DNA from 3 places in the Nonomuraea rosea genome. Region 2 is predicted to be linked to each of the others. Evidence: riboswitches for the same ligand, from Rfam matches in the RefSeq annotation. Region 2 holds a riboswitch; each other region holds the start of a gene.
The links. Region 2 has a riboswitch for cyclic di-AMP ahead of ABEA43_RS12390 (C40 family peptidase). Riboswitches for the same ligand answer to the same signal wherever they lie in the genome.
Positions count from the first base shown of each region.

Region 1: another riboswitch for cyclic di-AMP. It lies ahead of ABEA43_RS14875 (CHAP domain-containing protein); the one in region 2 lies ahead of ABEA43_RS12390 (C40 family peptidase).
Region 3: another riboswitch for cyclic di-AMP. It lies ahead of ABEA43_RS64430 (CHAP domain-containing protein); the one in region 2 lies ahead of ABEA43_RS12390 (C40 family peptidase).

Region 1 covers NZ_BAABDQ010000005.1:249,374-252,616, forward strand. The annotation lists gene ABEA43_RS14870 (ABC transporter ATP-binding protein) at 1-1,088, shown strand, start outside; gene ABEA43_RS14875 (CHAP domain-containing protein) at 1,190-1,900, opposite strand; cyclic di-AMP (ydaO/yuaA leader) riboswitch at 1,913-2,049, opposite strand; gene ABEA43_RS14880 (Gfo/Idh/MocA family protein) at 2,167-3,120, opposite strand; gene ABEA43_RS14885 (aldo/keto reductase) at 3,140-3,243, opposite strand, start outside.
Region 2 covers NZ_BAABDQ010000004.1:298,446-301,688, reverse strand. The annotation lists gene ABEA43_RS12400 (RDD family protein) at 1-65, opposite strand, end outside; gene ABEA43_RS12395 (amino-acid N-acetyltransferase) at 151-732, opposite strand; cyclic di-AMP (ydaO/yuaA leader) riboswitch at 1,006-1,157, shown strand; gene ABEA43_RS12390 (C40 family peptidase) at 1,250-2,206, shown strand; gene ABEA43_RS12385 (LuxR C-terminal-related transcriptional regulator) at 2,228-2,440, opposite strand; gene ABEA43_RS12380 (cytochrome P450) at 2,748-3,243, shown strand, end outside.
Region 3 covers NZ_BAABDQ010000067.1:33,123-36,365, forward strand. The annotation lists gene ABEA43_RS64420 (TetR/AcrR family transcriptional regulator) at 1-151, shown strand, start outside; gene ABEA43_RS64425 (DinB family protein) at 204-743, opposite strand; gene ABEA43_RS64430 (CHAP domain-containing protein) at 862-1,545, opposite strand; cyclic di-AMP (ydaO/yuaA leader) riboswitch at 1,558-1,698, opposite strand; gene ABEA43_RS64435 (hypothetical protein) at 1,963-2,217, shown strand; gene ABEA43_RS64440 (MFS transporter) at 2,201-3,243, opposite strand, start outside.

The DNA.
Region 1 (3,243 bases), on a different contig from region 2:
AGTTCGTCACCCAGGCCTCCCGGCTGGCCTTCCACCTCGGCTCGGTCGCCGCGGGCCTGCGCGCCGCCACCCGCCTGGCCTGGCTCCGCACCTACGCCCGCACCCGAACCTCCGCCCCGCCCCGCACCCCGGCCCGGAGACCCGACCCCACGGGCCCCGACCCCACGGGCCCCGAGCCCACGGGCCCCGAGCCCACGGGCCCCGACCCCACGGGCCCCGACCCCACGGGCCCCGACCCCACGGGCCCCGACCCCACGGGCCCCGAGCCTGCGCGGTGCGGGCCTGCGCCGTACGAGCCGCCTGAGTGGCTTCGGGACGGGATCACCCTGCGGGAGGTGTCCTTCGCCTATCCGGGCACGGACCGGCCGGTCCTGCGCGACGTCAGCCTGCACCTGCCGGCCGGAGCCACCGTGGCGCTGGTTGGAGCGCACGGCTCCGGCAAGACCACCCTGGCCAAGCTGCTCTGCGGCCTCTACCGGCCCGACCGGGGCGAGATCCTGCTGGACGGCACACCGCTGCACAAACTCCCCCCGGAACGCTGGCGGGCCAGGATCAGCGCGGTGTTCCAGGACCTGGTGCGCTTCGAGCTGACCGCCGCGGAGACCGTCGGCATCGGCGACCTGCCCCGCCTGACGGACCGGGCCGCCGTGGCGAGGGCACTGGAGCAGGCGGGCGGCACGGAGCTGGTCGCGGGCCTGCCCCGCGGCCTGGACTCCGAGCTGGGCGGCACCTTCGCCGCCGGCGTCGAGCTGTCCGGCGGCCAGTGGCAGAAGCTGGCCCTGGCCAGGGCCTCGATGCGAGCCGGGCCGCTGCTGCTGGTGCTGGACGAGCCGACCGCGTCCCTGGACGCGCCCGCGGAGAGGGCCGTCTTCGCCCGCTACGCCCAGGCCGCCCGCCGCGCCGCCCGGGGAGCCGCCGTCACCCTGCTGATCACCCACCGTTTCCCCACCGTGCGGATGGCCGACCTGATCGTCGTGCTGGACCGCGGCCGCATCGTCCAGCAGGGCACCCACGACGAGCTGCTCGCCCGCCCCGGGCGCTACGCCGACCTGTACGCCATCCAGCGCGAAAGCCTCGCCCACCGGTGAGCACCCATGGGCGAGGCTTTCCAGAAAACGCAGCGAGCGCGCGCCCCGGGGCGGGGCGCGCGCTCGCTGTCATGGAAGGCAAGGAGCCTGCCGGTGGCCGATCAGGCGTACTGCGGGTAGCCGTAGCCCACGACCTGGGACTTCGGACGGACGCGCTCTTCGACCTTGCCGTTGCCGGTGTTGCCCTCGACCGTCGAGATGGTGCCGTCCTGGTTGTCCTTCACGACGAACCCGACGTGCTGGATGTCGCTGAGGTCCTTGCCGCCGCTCCAGGAGAAGAAGACCACGGCGCCGGGCTTGGCCAGGGCGCCGAAGCGGTGGTTGGCCTTGAACCACTTGGCGTGGGCGACGGTGTAGGCGTCCCAGCCGACCTGCGGGCGGGCGCCGGTCTGCTCACCGACCCAGGAGACGAACATCGAGCACCAGGCGGCGTTCAGGTACGCGGTCCTGCTTCCGCCGTCACGGGCGACGGTCTCGGCGGCACGCTGCGAACCGGCGTACCACTGCTGGAACTTGGTGCCGCCGCCGGCGGCGTTCTCGGAGGTGCCGACCTGAGCCTTGGCGAAGGCCAGGACCTGGTCGGCGGTGACGTTGACCTTGGTCTCCGCGGCATTGCCGCCCTTGGCGCCGGCCTCGTGGGCGGCGATGGCGGAGTCCGGGTGGCGCGCGGCGGTGGCCGCGGCGACGCCGGTCGCGGTGTCGGCGCTGGCCGTCATGGTGTGGGCGCCGAGAGCCGACGCGGCGATGGTGGCGCCGAGGAGGGCGCGGGCGATCTGGATCTTCGGGGCAGCAGTGAAACGGTGCTTCGCCATCGAGGGGGTTACTCCTTGCTTCCATGCCGCTTACCGGGTTAGCTGACGGGTTCGGGCGTGGAAGCTGCCCTACGGCACCGAAGTGCCGATTCACCCCAAAGGACTGGGTCCCCGGTTCCGCCCGAAGGCGAATTCAGCGGTCACAGGACGATCCTGTGATGTGTCGTGCGATGGTTGGACATCGCCGGACAAACCGGACGTATGCCACGAGATGCCCCATAAGGTAATACATGAGGCAAGAGGATTACAAATCCATAAAAGCCCAGCTAGGCGAGTTGCCTGCGAGCGTCGGCCAGAAGCCCCATCATGGCAAGGGATTCGTCAAGTGGCATGATCGAGGATTCGGTCCTGCCTTCGGCCGTCGCGGCACGGACTTCGCGGATCTCGCCGGCGTATCCGTTGTCGGCCGGATCGAGCACATGCTCTTCCGGCTCCATGGAGGGCCCGGTGAGGAGGATCCGCTGCGGCGCCCAGAACGGCGCCTGGATGTCCGCCCGCATCTGCGTACCCACAACACGGGCATCGTTCGGGTAATTCCCGAGCAATGAGACCTCCACCAGGGCCTTTACGCCACCGGGGTAGAGCAGGACGCCGCCCGCCTCCGCGTCCACGCCGTTGGGCGCCAGAGCGCCGGTGACACGCAGCCCCGAGGGCATCCCCAGCAGGAGCTGCGCCAGGCCGAACGGGTAGATCCCCAGGTCGAGCAGAGCCCCGCCGCCCAGCTCTGGCGCCCACAGGCGGTGCGCGGGGTCGTAGGGGGCGGCGAAGCCGAAGGAGGCCTGCACGGAGCGGAGGTCGCCGAAGCGCGGGTCGGCCGCGATGAGCCGGATGAGCGGATTGAACCGCATCCACATGGCTTCCATCAGGAACACGCCTGCCTCCCGTGCCAGGCGCACCATCTTCTCGGCGTCGTCCACGATCGCGGCCAGCGGCTTCTCGCAGAGCACGGCTTTACCCGCGGCGATGGCGGCCTCGGCCACCTGGAGGTGCTGGGTGTGCGGCGTGGCCACGTAGACGGCGTCCACGGCAGGATCGGCGCACAGACGCTCGTAGGAGTCGTACGCCGAATCCGCGCCCAGCGTGCCGGCCAGCGCCTGGGCCCTGCCCAGGTTCCTGGAGCCGACGGCGGCCACCCGCATGCCGGGCTCCGCCGCGATGGCCGCGCCCACCTTACGGGCGATGGTGCCCGTAGCCGCTATTCCCCAGCCGAAATCCCGCACGCCGGAGAGCGTAGACCCATCACGTCATGTTGAACGTGTCGGGGTCGGGCCCGATGCGCAGCCCCCTGTTCAGGGCGCCGATGGCGGCCATGTCCTCGGCGTCGAGGATGAAGCCGAACACGT
Region 2 (3,243 bases):
CCCGTGCCAGGCGCTGGGTTCTCGCCGGATTCGTCCTGTGGATACGGCGGCTGTCCGGTGCTCACCGTGTCACCTCGCTTCGAGTGCGCATGTGGCACGTGTCAGGACACATGCCTGTGCTGCCCAACGTATCGACATAGGTATCAACAATCACCTTTCCATGTGGTCAAGGTCCGCGTCACCCGATGTCAGATGCAGCAGCATGCGGGTGTTGCCCAGGGTGTTCGGCTTCACGTGCTCCAAGTCGAGGAACTCAGCCACACCCTCGTCGTACGAGGCCAGCAGTTCGGCGTAGACCTCGGGCGAGACCGGCGTGCCCTGGATGGGACGGAAACCGTGTCTCGCGAAGAAATCGACCTCAAAAGTCAGACAGAATACACGTCGCAGCCCCAGATCCTTCGCCTGCTGTATCAGCGCCGCGACGATCCGGCGGCCGACGCCCAGCTTGCGGCACGCGGGATCCACCGCGACCGTGCGGACCTCGGCGAGGTCCTCCCAGAGCACGTGGAGCGCGCCGCAGCCGACGACCTGCCCGTCCAGCTCGGCCACCCAGAACTCCTGTACGTCCTCGTACAGCGTCACCGTGGCCTTCTCCAGGAGCCGCGGTCCCGCGCCCGCGTAGGTGTCCACCAGGCGCCTGACCGTCCGCACATCGGGCGTGCGGGCACGCCGGACCACCACCGCGCTCTCCGGCCCAGGTCCGGGCTCCGTCAGTTCGGCCACCTGCTCCATGGCTCTCCAGAGTACAGATCTCATTACGGCTCAGCCCTAACACCCACGTCTCGGCCCATCCTGTTACATCACGTGGCCAGTTGGGCACGGAGGCAGCGCGTTCCTGCGTTCGGCAGATGCAAGGGCAAAGAGGACATAAAGTCGGTTCCGTACGGGAGCGCACGAGATCACCTTGTGACCCTTCAGTTGCGAAACCTCTACAGACTTGGCAGTTCTGGTTGAGCAGGAACCCGGAGTGCATTAGTGTCCAGCGACGATGTTCCCTGTCTATCGCCCGGGAACACGCCCAATTCCCGCAAGGGGAGCCGGGGACCCGCCGGTGGCGCCCTCCAATCGCCACCATTGGGGTGAATCCGAGTCTCTCGGTAGGGCTGCTCCGGCCCGAACCCGTCAGCTAACCCGGTAGGCGTCTTACGAGAGGAGCTGGTTGGTGAAGCGCACGCTCGATCGCGGGGGGAAGTCGGCGGGCAAACACGCCCGCCCGCCAGAACGCGCCCGGCACCCACATCGCCTAGGTGTGGTAAGTCTCACAATCGCCGCGCTGCTGTTCGCCATCCCCGTCGGTTCGGCGTCCGCGGACCCCAAGCCGTCGCTCAACGACATGGCCAAGCAGGTCGAGAAGCTGCACACCGAGATCGAGACGCTGACCGAGCAGTACAACGGCCAGCGGGAGCGGCTCAAGACCGCGAAGAAGGCCTCGGAGTCCGCGCAGAAGACGCTGACCACCAGCGAGGCCGAGGTGACCGCCAAGCGGGCCAAGGCCGTCATGCTCGCCCAGAACGCCTACATCACCGGCGGCATGGGCAAGGCGCTCGCGTTCACCGGCGCCGACGACCCCGATGCCTTCCTCGACCAGGCCGCCACCACGTACGCGCTCGAACAGCAGCAGGGCCAGGAGCTCAACCAGCTCACCAAGGCCATGGACGCCGCCACGCGCGCCAGGGCCGGCGCCAAGACGCGCATCGACGAGGTCCAGAAGATCGTCACCGAGCTCGAGACCAAGCGCGACAAGATCACCACGCTGGTCACCAAGGTCGAGAGCAACCTGTTCAAGCGGGCACTGGGCGAGGCGGGCCGTCCCGGCACCCGCGCCGTGCGCGTCAACCTGCCGATCGTCGGCGGCGGCAAGGCCGCGCAGGCCGCGCGCTGGGCGCTCGGCCAGCAGCTCAAGCCCTACGTCTGGGGCGCGGAAGGCCCGAACTCGTTCGACTGCTCCGGCCTGGTCATGGCCGCCTTCCAGCGGGTCGGCATCTCGCTCCCGCACTACACGGGCGACCAGTGGACGGCGGGCAGGCACATCTCGCGCTCCGAGCTGCGTGCCGGCGACCTCGTGTTCTTCTACAGCGACCTGCACCACGTCGGTATCTACCTGGGTGGCGGCATGATGGTGCACGCCCCCCAGACAGGCGACGTGGTACGGATCGCCTCGATCGAGCGGCGCCCGTTCGCCGGCGCGGTACGCATCGCCGACTGAGCCCCGTCTCGAAACCCGTCGCTAGATCAGCTGGCGGCGGGCCGCCCATGCGACCGCCTCGATCGCCGTGGACACCCCGATGCGATCGCAGATGCCCCGTAACCTCCGGCGTACAGTGCGCCCGCTGATATCCAGACGTCTGCCCACCCGATCAACCGTGACTCCCTTAGCCAGCTCCGCCAGCAACGCCAAATCGGCATGGCTCAGCTCAACGCCTTCAGTGAGCAAATCCATCGGGAGCCCTCCCCCCCAACAGCAGAACTCGGACCGCACAGATGGGCCAAGGCCGCTCCTCGCAGACGGTAAACGCATCCTGGAAAGGTCGTCAAGCGTGACAATCGCTGCTCTTGACGATCGCTATTGACATGATCCGCTATATATGACGTACTCGCCATATGTCGGGACACCTTGGTAAGCCATGAGCGATCCCATTGATCCTCCCGGCGTTCCCGATCCATCAGCAATGAGCCCGGCGGACGTTCTGGGTTTTGATCCGTTCGATCCGGATTTTCTGCGCGAACCATACGCCCGATATAGCGAGATGAGCGCACTCGGCGCGATCTTCAAAACGCGCGGCGGACTGTTCGTCGCGACCACTCACGAGCTCTGCACGGTGCTGCTGCGCGACCCGCGATTCGGCCGAGGAACCGATCCGCTGGACACGGAATCCGCAGGTCAGCCGGTGGAATCGTTCCTATGGATGGACCCGCCCGACCACACCAGGCTGCGGGCGCTGGTCAGCAGGGCCTTCACCCCGCGCATGCTCGAACGCCTCCGCCCGCGCGTCGAGGCGATCACCGCCGAGCTGATCGCGGAGCTGCCGGACGAGGCCGACCTGGTTTCCGGTTTCGCCTACCCGTTGCCCGTCATGGTGATCAGCGAGTTGCTCGGCGTCCCCAAGGAGGACCATGAGCGCTTCCGCGGATGGAGCGAGACGCTCGCCCGCAGCCTTGACCCCATGCTTACAGATGAGCTCATATCGGAAACCGGGCGGGCCAGAAGGGAATTTCGCGACTACTTCCGTGACCTCCTGGAGC
Region 3 (3,243 bases), on a different contig from region 2:
TCCGTCGGACCCCGGCCACGACGACTCCCGCCGCTACCTGGCCCTGCTGCTGTCGGGCCTGCGCCCGTCGGCCGACGAGCTGCCCCCGCCCTCCGCCCACCGGCTGCGTCCGGGCGGCGCGCCCGCGCAGGGCCCGCCCTGGCCGGCCTGAAGCTGCGCGGGGCCGGGTGAGCCCTGGAGTGCCCAGACCTCGGTCAGGGCCGCTACTCCCCGGTGAGGCCGTCCACCGACTCCCGGATGAGGTCGGCATGACCGTTGTGCCGGGAGTATTCCTCGATCATGTGGACCAGGATCCAGCGCAGACTGGGCGCCCGGCCGTCGGCCCACGTGCGCCGGGCGAGCTGGTCCAGGCCCCCGTCGGCCAGCGCCTTGTCGACCAGATCGCGGGAGCGGGCCACGGTGTCCCGCCAGAGCGTGCGGAGCTGCTCGGGCGAGTCGCCGGCCGCCGAGTGCCAGTCCCAGTCGGGGTCCGCGGCCCAGTCCACCGTGTCCCACGGGGGCTGGCGGTCCTGCCCGTGCAGGAAGTGCGAGAACCAGTGGTCCTCGACGTAGGACAGGTGCTTGAGCATCCCGCCCAGGGTCAGCGACGAGCCGCCGACCGTCGCCGCCAGCCCGGCCGCGTCCAGTCCCGCGCTCTTCCACTCCAGGGTCGCGCGATGGAACTCCAGGAAGCCCAGGAGCGTGGCGGTCTCGTCGGCGGAAACGGGCGGCTCGGGACGGCCCTGCTCGTCTAGGTCGGTCATGGACGGTGAGTCTAGAGGCCCTACCGGTAACCTCAGCCGATCGTGAAAACCCGGCACTCCATCCGGACACGCAAAAGCGCGCGCCCTCGAAAGGGCGCGCGCTTCCAGGTGTTCCCGGTCAGGCGGCGTAGTGGGGGTAGCCGTAGCCGACGACCTGCGAGGTCGGACGGACCCGCTGCTCGACCTTGCCGTTGCCGGTGTTGCCCTCGATCGTGGAGATCGTGCCGTCGCCGTTGTCCTTGACCACGAAGCCGACGTGGTTGATGGCGCTCAGGCTCTTGCTGCCGCTCCACGAGAAGAAGACCACGGCGCCGGGCTTGGCCTCGGTGCCCCAGCGGTCGTTGGCGGCGAACCACTTCGCGTGCGCGACGGTGTAGGCGTCCCAGCCGACCTGCGGACGGGCGCCGCTCTCCTCGCCGACCCACGAGACGAACATCGAGCACCAGGCGGCGTTCAGGTAGTCCTGCCTGCTGCCGCCGTCACGCTGGGCGGTCTCGGCGCCACGCTGCGAACCGGCGTACCACTGCTGGAACTTGGTGCCGCCACCGGCGGCGTTCTCGGACGTGCCGACCTGGGCCTTGGCCAGGCTCAGCACCTGCTGGGCGGTGACGTTCACCTTGGCCTCGTGGCCCTTGGCGGCGCGCTGCTCGGGCCCGCCATTGGCCTGTACGGCCTGGGTCTCGGCGCTGTGCTGCGCGGAGGCGTACACGGCGGCGTTGGCGCCCAGGGCGGCGGCGACGACGGTCGCGCCGAGCGCGATCTTGGCGATCTTCGGGGCGTTGATGAAACGGTGCTCAGCCATCAGGCGATCTACTCCTTGCTTCCATACCGCTTACCGGGTTAGCTGACGGATTCGGGCGTGGAAGCTGCCCTACGGCACGTTGACGTGCCGATTCACCCCGTTGAGACATGGGTCCCCGGTTCCGCGCACAGGCGGATTCAGCGGTCACAGGCGATTTCCCTGTGATGCGTGTGATGGGTGTGACGTCCGCAGACTGCGTGACGTCGGTAGCGCGGTCCGGTGTAGATACTCGCTGCGATGGCTGCGGCCTCGGCTCCGCGTACGGGATGTACAACAAGCCCCTGACCTGGGTAATTCCCAGGTCACGAAATTTCCACGCCAGGCACTCAGAACGCCGCGAAAGCCCATGGAATCCCCCAGCCGGGAGCGTCCTGGGGTCAGGCCGGCGGGATGCCCGATTCGGCGTGATCGGCGTCGATGAGGTCGTCGAACGGGCGGCGGGCCTGCGCTCCAGCGGCAACCCGGTGGACGTACCCCCTGTCCGTCTTCGCCCGGTACGAGGCCAAGCACCGTACCCTGGTCGACCCCAGGCAGGGCAACGTCGCGCTGATGGTCCCCGCGACCCGTACCGGAATCGCGGCCAGGAACCTGGCCACCCGCCTGTGGCCCGCCGCCGCCACTGCAGGCCGGCTGCGCAACCTCCTGACGAGTACGGCTACGGCGTCCCCGTGACCGCCGGCCGGTCGCCGGCCACGGCCGGCGAGGGCAGCCGGAGCAGGAGGGGCAGCGCCGCGGCGGTCAGCAGCCCACCGGCGAGGAACGCGCCCCGCACCCCCAGGAGAGGCAGGATGACCCCTCCGGCGAGGGCGCCCACGGCGACCCCCACGTTGAAGGCGGCCGAGTTCGCCGCGAGGGCGATCTCCGTCCGGCCCGGCGCCAGCCGCAGGACCTGGTTCTGGGTGGCCATGAAGACCGGCCCCACCGAGGCCCCGAGGAGCGCCAGCATGGCGACCGCCACGGCCCGCACGCCACCGGCCGCGGACAGCGCGAGCAGCGCCACCGCCTGCCCGGCCACCGGGACCGCCAGCGTCGCGAGGGGGAACCGGTCGAGCAGCGGCCCGGTGAGGGTGACCGCCACGATCCCCGCGACCCCGAACACCAGCAGCAGGGCACTGACCGAGTCGCCGGAGAAGCCGCTCACCTGCCCGAGGAACGTCACGACATAGGTGAATCCCGCGAACGCCCCCGTCACCGACAGACCCGTGATCGCCAGCACGATCGCGAACCGGCGGGCGTCCGGGGTGACGCCACGGGCGGCGTGCCTATCCTCGGGACGCGAGGCGGGCAGCAGCGCGGCGATGAGGACGAGCGATACCAGGGCGAGCCCGCCCACCACCAGGAAGGGGGCCTGCCAGCCGGCGTGGCGGCCCAGCCACGTACCGGCCGGGACGCCGAGCACGGAGGCGAGCGACCCGCCGACGGACAGCACGCCGATGATCCGGCCGCGCATCCGCGGCGGGAACAGTCCCACCGCCACCGGCCCCATCACCGCCCAGAAGAGTGCCTGGGCCGCCGCGGTCGCCACCCGGAGCGCGAGCAGCAGCTCGTAGGAGGACACCAGCGTGGACGCCAGGCTGGCGAGGACGAGCACCGCCAGCACGCCCGGCAGCAGGTACCGGCGCGGGATCCCCCGGGTGAGCCGCGCGACGGGCAGGGACAGGACCGCCACCGTCAGGCCGTACCCGGTCACGAGGTGGC